DNA from 2 places in the Thalassospira sp. MIT1004 genome. Region 2 is predicted to be linked to the other one. Evidence: predicted binding sites of a transcription regulator. Region 2 holds the regulator's gene; the other holds the start of a gene.

Evidence for each region. Region 2 encodes PhoB, which activates phosphate uptake and scavenging genes when phosphate is short. Its sites were predicted from a motif close to TNTCATAAAACTGTCA; they were not measured.
Region 1: phnC (phosphonate ABC transporter ATP-binding protein) is a predicted target of PhoB. The motif match lies at 5,367-5,382, and genes of this name have one in related genera.

What each region holds. Positions count from the first base shown of each region.
Region 1 covers NZ_MCAO01000005.1:2,287-9,767, reverse strand. The annotation lists gene BC440_RS02670 (L-lactate dehydrogenase) at 1-53, shown strand, start outside; gene BC440_RS02665 (alpha/beta hydrolase) at 177-1,118, shown strand; gene BC440_RS02660 (universal stress protein) at 1,284-1,697, shown strand; gene BC440_RS02655 (BCCT family transporter) at 1,764-3,395, shown strand; gene BC440_RS02650 (META domain-containing protein) at 3,464-3,928, opposite strand; gene BC440_RS02645 (Ldh family oxidoreductase) at 4,160-5,152, shown strand; gene phnC (phosphonate ABC transporter ATP-binding protein) at 5,455-6,294, shown strand; gene phnD (phosphonate ABC transporter substrate-binding protein) at 6,369-7,385, shown strand; gene phnE (phosphonate ABC transporter, permease protein PhnE) at 7,452-7,481, shown strand, end outside.
Region 2 covers NZ_MCAO01000011.1:347,966-355,446, forward strand. The annotation lists gene BC440_RS06385 (cation:proton antiporter) at 50-1,810, shown strand; gene phoB (phosphate regulon transcriptional regulator PhoB) at 1,873-2,568, opposite strand; gene phoU (phosphate signaling complex protein PhoU) at 2,586-3,308, opposite strand; gene pstB (phosphate ABC transporter ATP-binding protein PstB) at 3,330-4,133, opposite strand; gene pstA (phosphate ABC transporter permease PstA) at 4,135-5,484, opposite strand; gene pstC (phosphate ABC transporter permease subunit PstC) at 5,477-6,856, opposite strand; gene BC440_RS06415 (PstS family phosphate ABC transporter substrate-binding protein) at 6,992-7,481, opposite strand, start outside.

The DNA of each region.
Region 1 (7,481 bases), on a different contig from region 2:
TTCATCGCAGTGCGGCGTTGCTGAAAGCAACGGTCGAGGCGGTTTCGCTTTGATTCCGCTTTGATCTTGTGCGGGGCTGAATTTCAAAAGACATAATTGCCCGCTTTTCACAGCAGGGGCGAACGCGTTAGGCTTGCGGATAGATCAATCAAACATCATTGGGGAAGTTGTGCGACATGGACGGGTCCGATCAGGCGGTGCCGGATATCGCCTATAGCCCGATGCCCGACGAAGCAGGCATCCGTGACTTCATCGCCAGATGCGACCGGCTTTATCCGCCCGATGCGGTTGCGGCCGATATTGCGCAGCAACGCAAATGGTATGGTGCCCTTTGTGATGCCTTTGCCTATCCCCATCCGCCGGGGCTTCTGAGCCGTGATGACCATATTGCCGGGGTGGCGGTGCGGATGTATTACCCGGCCAAGATTCGCACAACGCGGAAGTTGCTTTACCTGCATGGCGGCGGGTTTATCGTCGGATCGCTTGATAGCCATGATGCGATCTGTGCCGAGATGGCCGAGGCGGCGGGGGCGGAAATGATTTCGGTCGATTACCGGCTGGCCCCCGAGCATCTTTGGCCAGCGGCGCATCAGGATGCGTTTGGCGTTGCGCGCGATGTGCTGTCGCGCGGTGCGGAGATCGTCCTGATCGGGGATAGTGCCGGGGCGACATTGGCAGGCGGCCTTGCGATCCGGGCGCGCGACGAGGGGCTTGGCGCAGGCGTGATCGGGCAGGTCCTGATTTATCCGGCCCTTGGCGGTGATCTTGGCTGGCCATCCTATGGGCAGATGGCATCGGCCCCCGGATTAAGTACCGATGATGTGATTTATTATCGCGATGTCCTGAAGGCACCGATGGATGATCCGGTGGCCTATCCGCTTTCGGCGGAGGATTTGCGCGGATTGCCGCCGACCTATATCACGGCGGCCTATTTTGATCCGCTACGCGATGACGGGCGGGAATATGCCGCGCGCCTTGCCCGGGCCGGGATTGATGTGACGTACCGCGAAGAACCGCAGATGATCCATGGCTGGCTGCGTGCGCGGTATATGAGCGACGGGGCAGCGACCGGGTTCCGGTTTTTGTGTGATGCGATAAAGCGCATGGCCGCGGAATAATGTGACCGATAGTGCTGCGAATTTGTTCCTGTCTTCACCGGTGACGTAAAATCCCTGCGCGATGGGGATTTTGATCATTTCCTGTTCTGGTGATAGTCTTGGTCGCCTCATCTGTTTCGAAGGTGTGTTTTGCCCGTTAGGGCACCCGTAGAACGGAGGCAGGGAATGTATCGCAAGATCATGGTACCCGTGGATCTGACGCATATCGACAGGCTGGAAAAGGCGCTTTCGACGGCGGCGGATCTGGCAAAGCATTATGGTGCGGAAATATGCTTTTTCGGGGTCGGGACAAATACCCCATCCCCCATTGCGCACAATCCGGCGGAATATGATCGCAAGATGGCGGCCTTTGCCGAGGAGCAGGGCAAGAAGACCGGTATCAGCTGTTCGGGCATGACCCGCATTTCACATGATCCGGCGATTGATCTGAGCGAAATCATTGTTGATGCGGCAACAGAGGCCAGGGCGGATGTGATCGTCATGGCATCCCATGTGCCGGGTATTGCCGATCATATTTTTGCATCCCACGGCGGATATGTTGCGTCGCATTGGGATCATTCCGTGTTCCTGGTGCGTTAATAGCAGGCAAATCGGAAAAATTGCGGCCGGGGGTGGCCGCAAACATGCTTTTCAAGGGAGATTTTCATGGGATCGAATGCCGAGACGGGCATCGAAAGCCCGGATGGTGCCGCCAATCCGATCGAGACCGATTATGAGATCGGGCAGGATAACATCACCACACAGATCGGGCCGTTCGGGCTTGATGTGCACAATCCCGTCTTTCTGATATCGGGTTTATCGATTGTGGCGTTCGTGTTTCTGACACTGGCGTTTCAGGACAGTGTGGGGCCGATGTTCAATGACATGCGGGGCTGGCTGACATCGACGCTTGACTGGTTTTTCCTGTCGGCGGCGAATGTGTTTGTTCTGTTGTGCCTGTTTCTGATCGTCTCCCCGCTGGGCAAGGTGCGGCTTGGCGGGCAGGATGCGACGCCCGATTATTCCTATAGCGGCTGGTTTGCCATGCTGTTTGCCGCAGGCATGGGCATCGGCCTTATGTTCTATGGCGTGTCAGAACCGATTTCGCATTTCACCACCTCGATGGGGGGTGCGGTTGTTGGTGATGGCGGGGCCAGGACGGACTGGGCACCGCTTGGCGGGGCGATGGGCGATGCGGACGCGGCCTTTGACCTTGGCATGGCGGCAACGATTTTCCATTGGGGCCTTCATCCGTGGGCGATTTATGCCACCGTGGCGCTCGCACTTGCGCTGTTTTCGTTTAACAAGGGCCTGCCATTGACCATGCGGTCGGTATTTTATCCGGTCTTTGGCGAGCGTGTCTGGGGCTGGACCGGGCACGTGATTGATATCATGGCGGTGTTTGCCACCCTGTTCGGGCTTGCGACGTCGCTTGGTTTTGGGGCGGAACAGGCCAATGCCGGGCTTCAATTCCTGTTCGGGTTACCGGAATCCGACGGATCGAAGGTGTTCCTGATCATCGGGATTACCGGCATTGCGCTGATTTCTGTCCTTGCCGGGCTTGATGCCGGGGTCAAGCGGCTTTCGGAAATCAATATGGTTCTGGCGGCATTGCTTTTGCTGTTTGTCGTGCTGGTCGGGCCGACGATGGATATCATCAAGGGCTTTTTCACGAGCCTTGTCGCCTATGTCGAATATCTGCCGGCGCTTTCGAACCCGATCGGGCGCGAGGATGCCAATTTCAGCCAGGGCTGGACGTCATTCTATTGGGCGTGGTGGATTTCGTGGTCGCCGTTTGTCGGCATGTTCATTGCGCGCGTATCGCGGGGCCGGACGGTGCGGGAATTCATTACCTGTGTTCTGATCATTCCGTCGCTGGTTTGTGTGCTGTGGATGACCGCATTTGGCGGGACGGCGGTGCATATGGTCAATGAAGGTGTTCAGGCGATTGCCGATGCCGCCCTTCCGATCAAGCTTTTCACCATGCTTGAACAATTGCCGTTGCACTCGATCACGTCCTTTATCGGCATTGTTCTGGTGATCGTGTTCTTTGTCACGTCATCGGATTCCGGGTCGCTGGTGATTGATACGATTACCGCAGGCGGCAAGGTCGACGCCCCGGTGCCCCAGCGTATATTCTGGTGCACGTTTGAAGGGCTGGTTGCGATTGCGCTGCTGCTTGGCGGCGGATTGGGAGCCTTGCAGGCGATGGCGGTTTCAACCGGTTTCCCGTTTGCGATCATTCTTCTGCTGGCGTGTTATTCGATCATTCAGGGATTGCGCAGCGAGCCACGATAAGCGGAAGACGGATAGACGTAAAAAGGGGCGCAAAACAATGCGCCCCTTTTGTGCGGGTGTTGGCCGGTTTACGGTTTGATCTGCTCGAATGTCATGATTGACTTGTTGCTGGCGTCGACCAGCATCAGATCGTCGTCCTGCAATTTCCAGCCTTTGACATCGGCCATGGCGGCGATGAAGGCGTCTTCGATCTCCATCGCGTTTTCCATGCACATCATTTTGGTGCTGCCAAGCGGGGAGACATCAAGGGCGGTGTCGTTTCGGGTGTAATTCCCGAAATAGCGGTTGCAACCGGTCGATCCGGCAACCTTGCCATCCTTGGTGAAATTGATGCTGGCGAGGATCGGGGTCATTGGCATCAGGGTTTTGTCTTTGGCCTCTATCCGCATCAATTGCCAGTCGCGATCCGCGATGGCCGACCAGTCGGCGGGGGATTTTTCCTCGGCCGGTTTGGTCGTGGCGGCACAACCGGCAAGCCACAGGCTGCTGGCGATGCCAAATGCGGCGAAGGTTAAAGAGGTTGCTTTGCGCATTGGAAATATCCTGTGTTTGGAGGCTGTCCGGGTCTGAATGCCGTGTTTCGGGCAGCATGAACCATGCCGGGATACTCATACGACTTTGCGGCGAAATTTTAGCAGGGTTACAGCGCATTTTTATCGTTCTGTCGTAGGGGTTTGGCAGGGTTGCGGTGCACAAGACCTTTGCGCTTGGCGGTGCCGGGGGCTATGGTATCCGGGCCCGCCACCATCTTTAAGGTCATCATAATGAAGCTTTCCCTGTCTGACGCACATGCGCTTGTGTGTGATACCCTGCTGCGTTGCAAGGTTGATCCCGACAATGCCAGATCGGTGGCAACCGCCCTGATCACGGCCGAGGCCGCAGGCCAGGGCGGGCACGGTTTGCGCCGCGTTCCGGCCTATGCCGCGCAGGCCCGTGCGGGCAAGGTGGACGGGTTCGCCAAGCCGGTTGCCGATCAGCCGTTTCCCGCCGTGTTGCGGATTGATGCGCAGTTCGGCTTTGCCTATCCCGCACTTGACCTGATGATCGAACGATTGCCCGATATCGCGCGTAGTCAGGGGATTGCGGTGGCGGCAATCCATAAATCCCACCATGCCGGGGTGATGGGGCTTACCGTGGAAAGACTGACTGAGGCGGGGCTGGCGGCGATGATGTTTGCCAATGCCCCGGCCGCGATGGCACCCTGGGGTGGGCGTCGTCCGATGTTTGGCACCAACCCGATTGCCTTTGCCACCCCGATTGGCGATGGCGATCCGATCGTGATTGATCTGGCATTGTCAAAAGTCGCACGCGGCAAGATCATGGCGGCCAAGCAGAAAGGGGTTCCGATCCCCGATGACTGGGCATTGGATGCAGACGGCAATCCGACCACCGATGCGGTCAAGGCGCTTGAAGGCACGATGATTCCGGCAGGCGGGGTCAAGGGCGCGGCACTTGCCATGATGGTCGAAATGCTGGCCGCCGGGTTGACCGGTGCCCAATTCGGGCATCAGTCATCGTCGCTGTTTGATGACAAGGGTGCGCCGCCAGCACTTGGCCAGCTGGTGATTGCGATTGATCCGGTTGCAGTCGGTGGGGCGGGGATCATTGATCATTTGCGCTATATCGCAGATGAAATCGCGCTTGAGGAAACCGTGCGGTTGCCGGGGCGGCGCGGGCAGAATGCGCGCCGGGATGCGGAAATTCAGGGGCTGGATATCGAAGATGATGTCATCGCCGCGATTGAGGCCATCAAGTAAATCCATACGCGATTATGCGAAATACGAGACCCCGGCAGTTTCTTTCTGTCGGGGTTTTTCGTGATCTGGCTCGCCTGTATCGCTATTTGTGAACGCGGTCACAAGTAATAATTGAATTATTACACTGCTATTTCTTGAGGGATCATTTTTTTATTTGAAGAATATCTTGATGTATAGACAAGTTTGATTGTTGTCGGTGAAATGAAGGCGTCGTAATCATCGAACTGTAACATCATCGTCACCATAGAGTCGCGGTTTGTGCGTAGCTTCTTGACCAGCGAAACACAAGCAGGCGGACTTTAATGCTGGTCGTAGATATTTCCGGACTGAACAAGAGCTTCTCGCGCGATAAACGGGCATTGAACAATGTCAGTTTACAGGTCCGCGAGGGCGAGATGGTCGCGCTGATCGGGGCGTCCGGTTCGGGCAAATCCACCCTTATCCGTCATATTGCCGGTTTGCTGCGCGGGGATCGCGATGGTGGCAAGATCGAAGTATTCGGTGAAGTCATCCAGCAGAACGGCCGTATTGCAAGGGGTGCGCGCAAGGTGCGCGCCGATATCGGCGTTGTGTTTCAGCAATTCAATCTGGTCAGCCGCCTGACGGTTCTGACCAATGTTCTGACCGGGATGCTGGGCCGTGTGCCGGCATGGCGCGGGTCGCTTTGCCTGTTCACCAAGGCTGAGCGCATTCGGGCGATGACCGCGTTAAAGCGGGTCGGCATTGACGGGCATGCGATGAAAAAGGCGCGCAACCTTTCGGGCGGGCAGCAGCAGCGTGCCGCGATTGCGCGCACGATCACGCAGGGCGCACGCCTTATTCTGGCCGATGAGCCGATTGCATCCCTTGATCCGGCGTCATCACGCAAGGTGATGAATACGCTTGATCGTGTGAACCGCGAAGACAATGTCACCGTGATCGTATCGCTGCATCAGGTCGATTATGCCCGTGATTATTGTGCGCGCACGATTGCGATGCGTGATGGCGAAGTCGTTTTTGACGGTCCATCCACCGAACTGACGCCGGAATTCCTGCGCGAACTTTACGGCGAATATTCTTCCGAGCTTTTCGCACCTGCCCCGGATGACGTTCCGGCCAAGAGCAGGGTCGCGGAGAAGGATCTGGCTTTCGTTTCAAGCTAGATCAGGACGATTTCTCTCTGCCTTACATCTCTTTTTATTTCACCTCTACCAACCAACCTGACGGGGGACTTCCCATGATCCGCAAGACAATTGCATCCGCAGCCCTTGCTGCCAGCATGCTCGTAACCGGCATGGCCTATGCCGATGTCGAATTCAAGCCGCTTGAAAAAGACCCGGAAACCATCGTGTTCGGTTTCATTTCGACTGAGTCGAGTGCCAACCTGAAGGCACAGTGGCAGCCGATGATCGACGATATGGAAGAAGCGCTTGGCAAAAAGGTCGAGGCATTCTTTGCCCCGGATTATGCCGGCATCATCGAAGGCATGCGTTTTGGCAAGGTTCACGTTGGCTGGTTTGGTAACAAGTCGGCGATGGAAGCCGTTGATCGTGCGGGCGGCGAAGTTTTCGTCCAGACGTCCAAAAGCGATGGTACGAACGGCTATTATTCCCACATCATCACCCAGGCCGATAACGACAAGCTCAACACGCTTGCCGATATGCTGAAATGCGACGGCACACTTAACTTCGGTATCGGTGATCCGAACTCGACCTCTGGCTTCCTGGTTCCGACCTATTACGTCTTTGCGCAGAACGGCGTTGATCCGAAGAACTGCTTCAAGACCGTTCGCAACGCGAACCATGAAACCAACCTGATGGCGACTGCCAATCATCAGGTCGACGTTGCTGCCAACAACTCCGAACAGCTTGCGCGCACCCAGATGGTCAAGCCGGAAATCACCGACAAGGTCAAGGTTATCTGGACCTCGCCGCTGATCCCGTCTGATCCGATGGTTTATCGCAAGGATATGTCGCGCGAACTGAAATCCGAAATCAAGGCGTTCTTCCTTGGTTATGGTCGTCTGGGCAATGTTGAAGAAGCCAACAAGGTTCTTGGCGGCATTCAGGATGGCATGGGCAAATTCATGGAAAGCAGCAATGCGCAGCTTTACCCGATCCGTCAGCTTGAACTGTATAAAAACAAGCTGAAAATCGAGAACACCGCCGAACTGTCCGCCGACGAGAAAGCAAAACGCGTTTCTGAAATCGACAAGAAACTCGCAGAACTCGATATCCTGGTTTCTTACGAGTAACCGGCATCCGAACGGGGAGCCCCGCATAAGGGCTCCCCGTTTGTTTTTATTTCCCGGGAAAAGCACATGAACAGCAGCCTTTCGACATCGGCCGTA
Region 2 (7,481 bases):
TTGAACGACTTCCTTTACACGCCTATCTGCGCCGGACGCATAATCCATCATGTCACACAGCGTTCTTTTCGAGCTGTTCCTTGTCCTGACCGCCGCGGTGATTGCCGTCCCGCTGGCACAGAAATTACGTGCGAACTCGATCATCGGTTTCCTGATCGGCGGCTTTTGCATCGGCCCTTTCGGTTTTGGCCTGATCAGTGACCGCGAAGACATTTCAACCGTCGCCGAGCTTGGCATTGTCTTTCTGCTGTTCATGATCGGTCTTGAATTGTCGCGCGAACGCCTGCGCGTGATTGGGGGCCGGTTCGCGACCCTTGGTTTCCTGCAGATCGGCGTCACGATGGCCGTGATGTTCGGTGTATTGCTGCTGATCAATTACGATATGCCCGCCTCCATCGTGATTGCCGGAGCACTGGCCCTGTCATCAACAGCCATTATCCTTAAACAGCTTTCTGATGAACGCCAGTTGCACACACGTTTCGGGCGTGCAGCCCTTGCCATCCTGCTGTTGCAGGACGTTGCGGTTGGTCCCTTCCTGATCATGGTGCAGGCCGCTGGCAATGCCGGGAGCGAAACCAGCCCCTGGATCAGCGCACTAAGCGGTGTGGGGGCGGTTGCTGTATTGTTGCTGACCGGTCGTTATCTCCTGCCGCGACTGTTTCGGTATATTGCGGCTCTTAAAAACCCGGAACTTTTTGCAATCGGGACCCTGTTTGTCGTTCTGGCTGCCAGCACATTGACCGAAGCCGCGGGCCTTTCAATGGCGCTTGGTGCCTTTATCGCCGGGGTAATGTTGGCCGAAACCGAATTCCGCCATCAGATCGAAGCCGACATTTCGCCATTTCGCGGTGTTTTCCTGTCGCTGTTCTTCATGTCTGTGGGAATGTCGGTCAATGCCAATGTGGTCATCGGTCAGGCCGGAACGATCATTTTGTGGCTGATCGGGCTTCTGGTCATAAAGGCAGCGGTTCTTTTCGGATTGTCCCTGCTGATCGGCTTTAACCGTGCATCTTCAATTCGGGTCGCCATGAGCCTGGCCGCCGGTGGTGAATTCGCCTTCGTCATGCTTGCACTGGCATCGCAGAACGGGGCGGTTCCGATTGACATCGCCGTGATGCTGATCCCGGTGGTTGCGATTTCGATGGGTCTGACGCCGACTTTGATTTCGCTCGGCCACCGCATCGAACAGAAGCTTCATCCAAAGGAAACCGATCAGCTAAGCGAGATCTCGGATGAAACCGACGGCATTCAGAAACATGTTCTGGTGATTGGTTGCGGGCGCGTCGGCCGGGTTCTGGCCCGTCTGCTGCGCACCAAGGAAATCCCGTTTATCGTTCTGGAATCCGATGCCCAACAGGTTTCGCGTGGCCGAGCCGAAGGTCTGCCTGTTTATTTTGCCGATGGGTCCCGACCGGAAACATTTCGTGCCGCCCATACCGAACAGGCCCATATTGCCGCCGTTGCCATGGGCAACCCGCACGCAACCGAAAAGACCGTCGCCTTGCTGCGACAGCATTATCCGCATCTGAAAATCTTTGCCCGTGCCCAGGACATCACCCATATCGGTCCGCTGTCACGCAGTGGTGCCGATGCGGCCATCCCCGAGGTACTTGAAACCGGTTTACGCCTGTCCGATCACGTTCTGGCGGCCTGCGATATCCCGCAGGAAGATATCGATATCGAAATAGCCAAGTTCCGGCGTGCCGATATGCTGCTGATGAACGAACTTGCCCCGCGCACCGCGCGCCAAAAAACCGAAGACCAGGCACAAAAAACTGCCAAACCGGCAAAATCCAGGAAAAGCACCTGAAACACAAAGACCCCCATCACGAGAATGGGGGTCTTTCGTTTCGTCTTCCAGAATAACCGCAATCAAGCGGCTTCGACATCCAGTGCATAGCCAGCAGCACGAACCGTGCGGATCACATCGCGCGTTCCCTTGACGTCATTCAATGCCTTGCGCAGACGACGAATGTGAACGTCAACCGTGCGGGTTTCGACATAGATATTCGGCCCCCAAACCGCATTCAGAAGCTGCTCGCGCGAGAAAACCCGCCCCGGATGTTCCAGGAAATAACGCAGCAGACGGAATTCGGTTGGGCCAAGATGGATAGCCTTGCCGTTACGACTGACACGATGGGCGGCCAGATCCATTTCGATATCGGAATAGATCAACTGCCCTTGTGGTTGCGCCGGACCGGATCGACGCAGAAGTGCGCGAATACGGGCCAGCAATTCACCAATCGCAAACGGCTTGGTTACATAATCATCGGCCCCGGTATCAAGGCCGCGGATGCGGTCGCCTTCTTCGCCACGCGCCGTAACCATGATCACCGGCAAATCGCGGCTTTCAGGCTTCCGGCGGATCTGGCGGCAAACCTCGATCCCTGACATCACCGGCAGTATCCAGTCCAGAAGGACCAGATCGACATGGGTTTCGGCCAGAATTTTCAACGCTTCGTCACCGTCCCCGGCTTCGACAACCTGCATCCCCTCGCGTTCGAGGTTGTAGCGCAACATGGTTACGATTGCAGCTTCGTCCTCGACGATAAGAACCGTTGGGTCCATCTTCCTATGCTCCAGTGTCACTCATTCGGTTCTACGACGGCAAAGTTCGCCGCGTCATTTTTTGGCCGAGTATCCATCGGCAGGTCTTCGCCCTTGATCCGGTAATAGATCGTTTCGGCAATGTTGGTCGCATGATCGCCAATACGTTCGATATTCTTGGCGATAAACAGCAGATGGGTCGATGCCGTGATGTTACGCGGATCTTCCATCATATAGGTCAGCAGTTCACGGAACAGGGAATTGTACATATCGTCAACTTCCTGATCGCGCGCCCAGACACGCTGGGCCTTTTCCGCATCACCTTCGATATAGGCATCCAGAACGTCCTTGATGATTTCCTGGCACAGCTTGGCCATGTTCGGGATCACCTGAACCGGGCGGATCGGCGGCACCTGGTTAAGAACCTGCGCACGCTTGGCGATATTTTTCGCCAGATCACCGATACGTTCTAGATCGTTGGACAGTTTAAGCGCGGTCACCACCTGTCGCAGGTCATCTGCCATCGGCTGACGCAGGGCCAGAAGACGTACGGCAAAATCCTGCACTTCCTGTTCCAGCGTATCGATACGGTGATCGGAAAGAATGACCTTCTCGGCCAGTTCAGAATCCCGTTTAACGATCGCACGAATGGCGGAAATCAGCTGACTTTCGGCAAGCCCGCCCATCTGCGAAATGATGTTGTTCAGACGGGTCAGTTCTTCGTCAAACGAACTGACGATATGATGTTTCTCATCGACCATCGAAAATACTCCTGCCCGGACTTAACCGAAGCGACCCGTAATGTATCCCTTGGTGCGCTCGTCCTTGGGATTGGTGAAAATCTGATCGGTTTCGCCCACTTCGACCAGCTTGCCGAGATGGAAAAACGCCGTGCGCTGCGACACGCGGGCAGCCTGCTGCATGGAGTGCGTCACGATCACAATGGTGTAGTTCGAACGAAGCTCGTCGATCAGTTCCTCGACCTTTGCGGTTGCAATCGGGTCAAGTGCCGAACACGGTTCATCCATCAGGATGACTTCGGGGCTGACGGCAACCGCACGTGCAATGCAAAGACGCTGCTGCTGCCCACCAGAAAGACCGGTTGCCGGTTCCGGCAGACGGTCTTTGACTTCTTTCAGTAGACCCGCCCGTTCAAGCGAGGTCATGACGATTTCATCGAGCTCGTCGCGCGAATTCACCAGACCGTGAATACGTGGGCCATAGGCCACGTTGTCATAAATCGACTTCGGGAACGGGTTCGGTTTCTGGAACACCATGCCAATGCGCGCGCGCAACTGAACAACGTCGATTGCCTTGTCATAGATATCACGGTCATCAAGCGTTACCTTGCCCTTGATCGTGACACCGTCAATCGTGTCATTCATGCGGTTCATGCACCGCAGGAAGGTTGATTTGCCGCAGCCCGACGGGCCGATAAGTGCTGTGACCTGACGTTCGACAATGTCAAGATTGACATCAAAAAGCGCCTGGTTGTCGCCGTAGAAAAGATTGAGGTCACGGGCCGTCATTTTCGGGCTAGTGACTGACGGCTCTGCCGTCATTGCGCTTTGAGTTACAACAGCCATTTTACCACTTCCGTTCAAATTTCTTGCGCAGATACACGGCCAATCCGTTCATCAGAATCAGGAAGCCCAGCAAGACCATGATGGCCGCCGAAGTCTTCTCGACAAAGGCACGTTCCGGACTATCCGCCCACAGATAAATCTGCACCGGCAGAACTGTCGCCGGATCAAGTGCCCCGCCCGGGATATCAACAATAAACGCCACCATACCGATCATCAGAAGCGGTGCGGTTTCCCCAAGAGCCTGCGCCATGCCGATGATGGTCCCGGTCAGAATACCGGGCATCGCCAGCGGTAACACGTGATGGGTCACCGTCTGAACCGGCGACGCCCCAAGACCAAGGGCAGCCTGCCGGATCGACGGCGGCACTGCCTTGATCGCCGCACGTGATGCGATGATGATGGTCGGCAATGTCATGAGGGCCAGCGTCAGACCACCAACAACCGGGGCCGACCGCGGCAGGTGCATGACATTAAGGTAAACCTCAAGCCCGAGAAGACCGAACACGATCGACGGCACAGCCGCAAGGTTGTTGATGTTGACTTCGACAATCGTCGTGAACCGGTTTCGCGGTGCAAATTCTTCCAGATAGATCGCCGCCAGAACACCAATCGGAAACGACAGTATCAGTGTCACAACCAGGGTATAGAAAGACCCGACCGCAGCGCCCCAGATCCCGGCCAATTCCGGTTCGCGGGAATCACCATTGGTAAAGAACCGCGTATGGAACTGCTTTTCGACCGATCCTTGAGAGACCAGTGTATTATACCAACCAATTTCCTGATCGTTCAGGCGACGGTCGCCTTCGTCTGTGTTTGCACTGATATAACCTTTGTTGAGCATATCAAAGTCGTCACCGGAAATCAGCCAGACCTTCCGGGTCTGTCCGATCAGAGACGGATTTTCAAGCACCCTCTCGCGCAGATCATAAGATGCCCCGCCCGAAACAATGTCATAGAGATCACGCCGTTCGCTACGTCCGCTCACTTCCGGGAACTGTTTGCTCAGTGCATCCCTGATCAGACTATCAAAATTGGCCCTGCCAATAATTGCCGGATCACCTGTTCCGTCCGGATCAATCTTGGCCGGGTCGAAAAAGATTTCCATCTGAACATAGGTCTGGAAAAAGGCACTATAACCTTTCGAAATGATCGAATAGCCAAGCACAACCAGCGCCATAAGAGCGATGGCAATTGCGCTTAAGCCGTAAATCTTGAACCTGCGTTCCGCTGCGTAACGTTTTTTAATGTTACGTGCCAATTTCGGGCTGTCCCAGTCAACCGGCGTGTGCAGATTGCCAGAGATCACTTTTGCGGCGGCTCTGTCTTCCATAAGCGATGCCATATCAGTCATATTTCTCGCGATACTTCTGAACAACCTTAAGGGCAAACACGTTCAGACCCAAGGTGATAAGGAAAAGAAGCAGACCCAGTGCAAATGCCGACAGGGTTTTGGCACTGTCGAATTCCTGGTCACCGACCAGAAGTGTTACGATCTGCACGGTAACAGTGGTCACGGCCTGCAACGGGTTTACCGTCATGTTGGCGGCAAGTCCGGCAGCCATCACAACGATCATGGTTTCCCCAATCGCACGCGACACCGCCAGCAATACCGCACCAACAATACCGGGCAGGGCTGCGGGGAAAATCACATGCCGAATGGTTTCAGACCTTGTTGCACCAAGGCCATATGATCCGTCGCGCAACGACTTCGGCACCTGTGACATGACATCATCAGACAGCGATGACACGAACGGAATGATCATGACCCCCATGACCAGACCCGCAGCCAGCGCACTTTCGGAACTGACATCAAGTCCAAGCACAGCACCATTGTCGCGCAAGAACGGAGCAACTGTCAGGGCAGCAAAGAAGCCGTACACAACCGTCGGAACACCGGCCAAAATTTCAAGGGCAGGTTTGGCAACCGCCCGGAATTTCGGCGATGCATATTCACCCATATAGATGGCAGAGAACAAACCGACCGGCACCGCCACAAACATTGCAATCAGCGTAATCAGCAATGTTCCAACAAAAAGCGGGATTGCGCCAAATGCACCGTCGGACGCCACCTGATCTGCGCGGATGGCCGTCTGCGGGCTCCATTCCAGACCGAACAGGAAGTCCAGCGGGCTGACCTTGCCAAAGAAATGCAGCGCTTCAAACAAAAGCGAGAAAACAATGCCGACCGTCGACAGGATGGCAATCGCCGAACACACGATCATGATATAGCGAAACAGCCGTTCGACATTGTTTCGCGCGCGCATTTCCGAAGAAATCCGGCGGTAAGACAGAGCCAAGCCCACCAGGGCAACAGACACCATCACAACAATAAGAGCAGCATTTGCGATGGTGTTAAGATTGGCAAGCCGATGGCCGGCCTCTACAATCTCGGGAGAAACGGTAAGATGTTCCCCGCCTCCGGCAGCAATTTGCGAGATGCTGTTAAGCGCCAAAGATAACAGCCCGGAATTGGACGTCACTTCTTCGGGAAGATCGGCAACGATCATTGTCTGAATGATCGTCCCTTCAAACATCATCCAAACCAGCAAAAGGCCCAAAGCCGGCAGGCCGCACCACAACGCCGTATACATCCCGTAATGCGCAGGCAGCGAATGAAGATTGCTGTATCGACCGTTCGACAGGGCAACCGCGCGCTGTCGACCGAAATAAAATGACACGGCACACAGGAGTGCCACAGCAAGCAGCAAATAGGTCAGGGACATTGCGATTAATCCATTTGCCAAAGAATGACCAAAAAACTTGGTGCGCGTTTAAGGCAGGTCCAAGAATAAATCAATTAAAGCCTGAAAACAAAGAAACCGGTGGCAGAAAAGGCTGCCACCGGTTGAAAGATCGCGTTACATGCTCAGCGGAGCAAGGTTCAGCGCAGCATTACGAACTGCTTCACGCTCGGCCGCATCCATCGGGATGAGACCACGGTCAGCAAGGTAACCTTCGTCACCAAATGCTTTGTCGGAGGTGAATTCGGTCAGATATTCTTTGATACCCGGAATGGTACCAACATGGGCGTTCTTGACATAGAAGTACAGCGAACGCGAAACCGGGTAATCACCAGCAGAGATGGCTTCGAAGGTCGGCTCAACACCGGCAATCAGGGAACCCTGAAGTTTGTCGCCGTTCTGATCAAGGAACGAGAAGCCGAAGATGCCAAGCGCATCATGGTTTGCTTCGAGTTTCTGAACGATCAGGTTGTCGTTTTCACCGGCTTCAACATAGGCACCGTCTTCACGAACGCCTTTGCAAACTGCACCGTGCTGATCTTTGTTGTCCTTGATTGCCTTAATGGCTTCGAAGGAGTCACAGGCTTCTTCAAGTACCAGCTCGGTG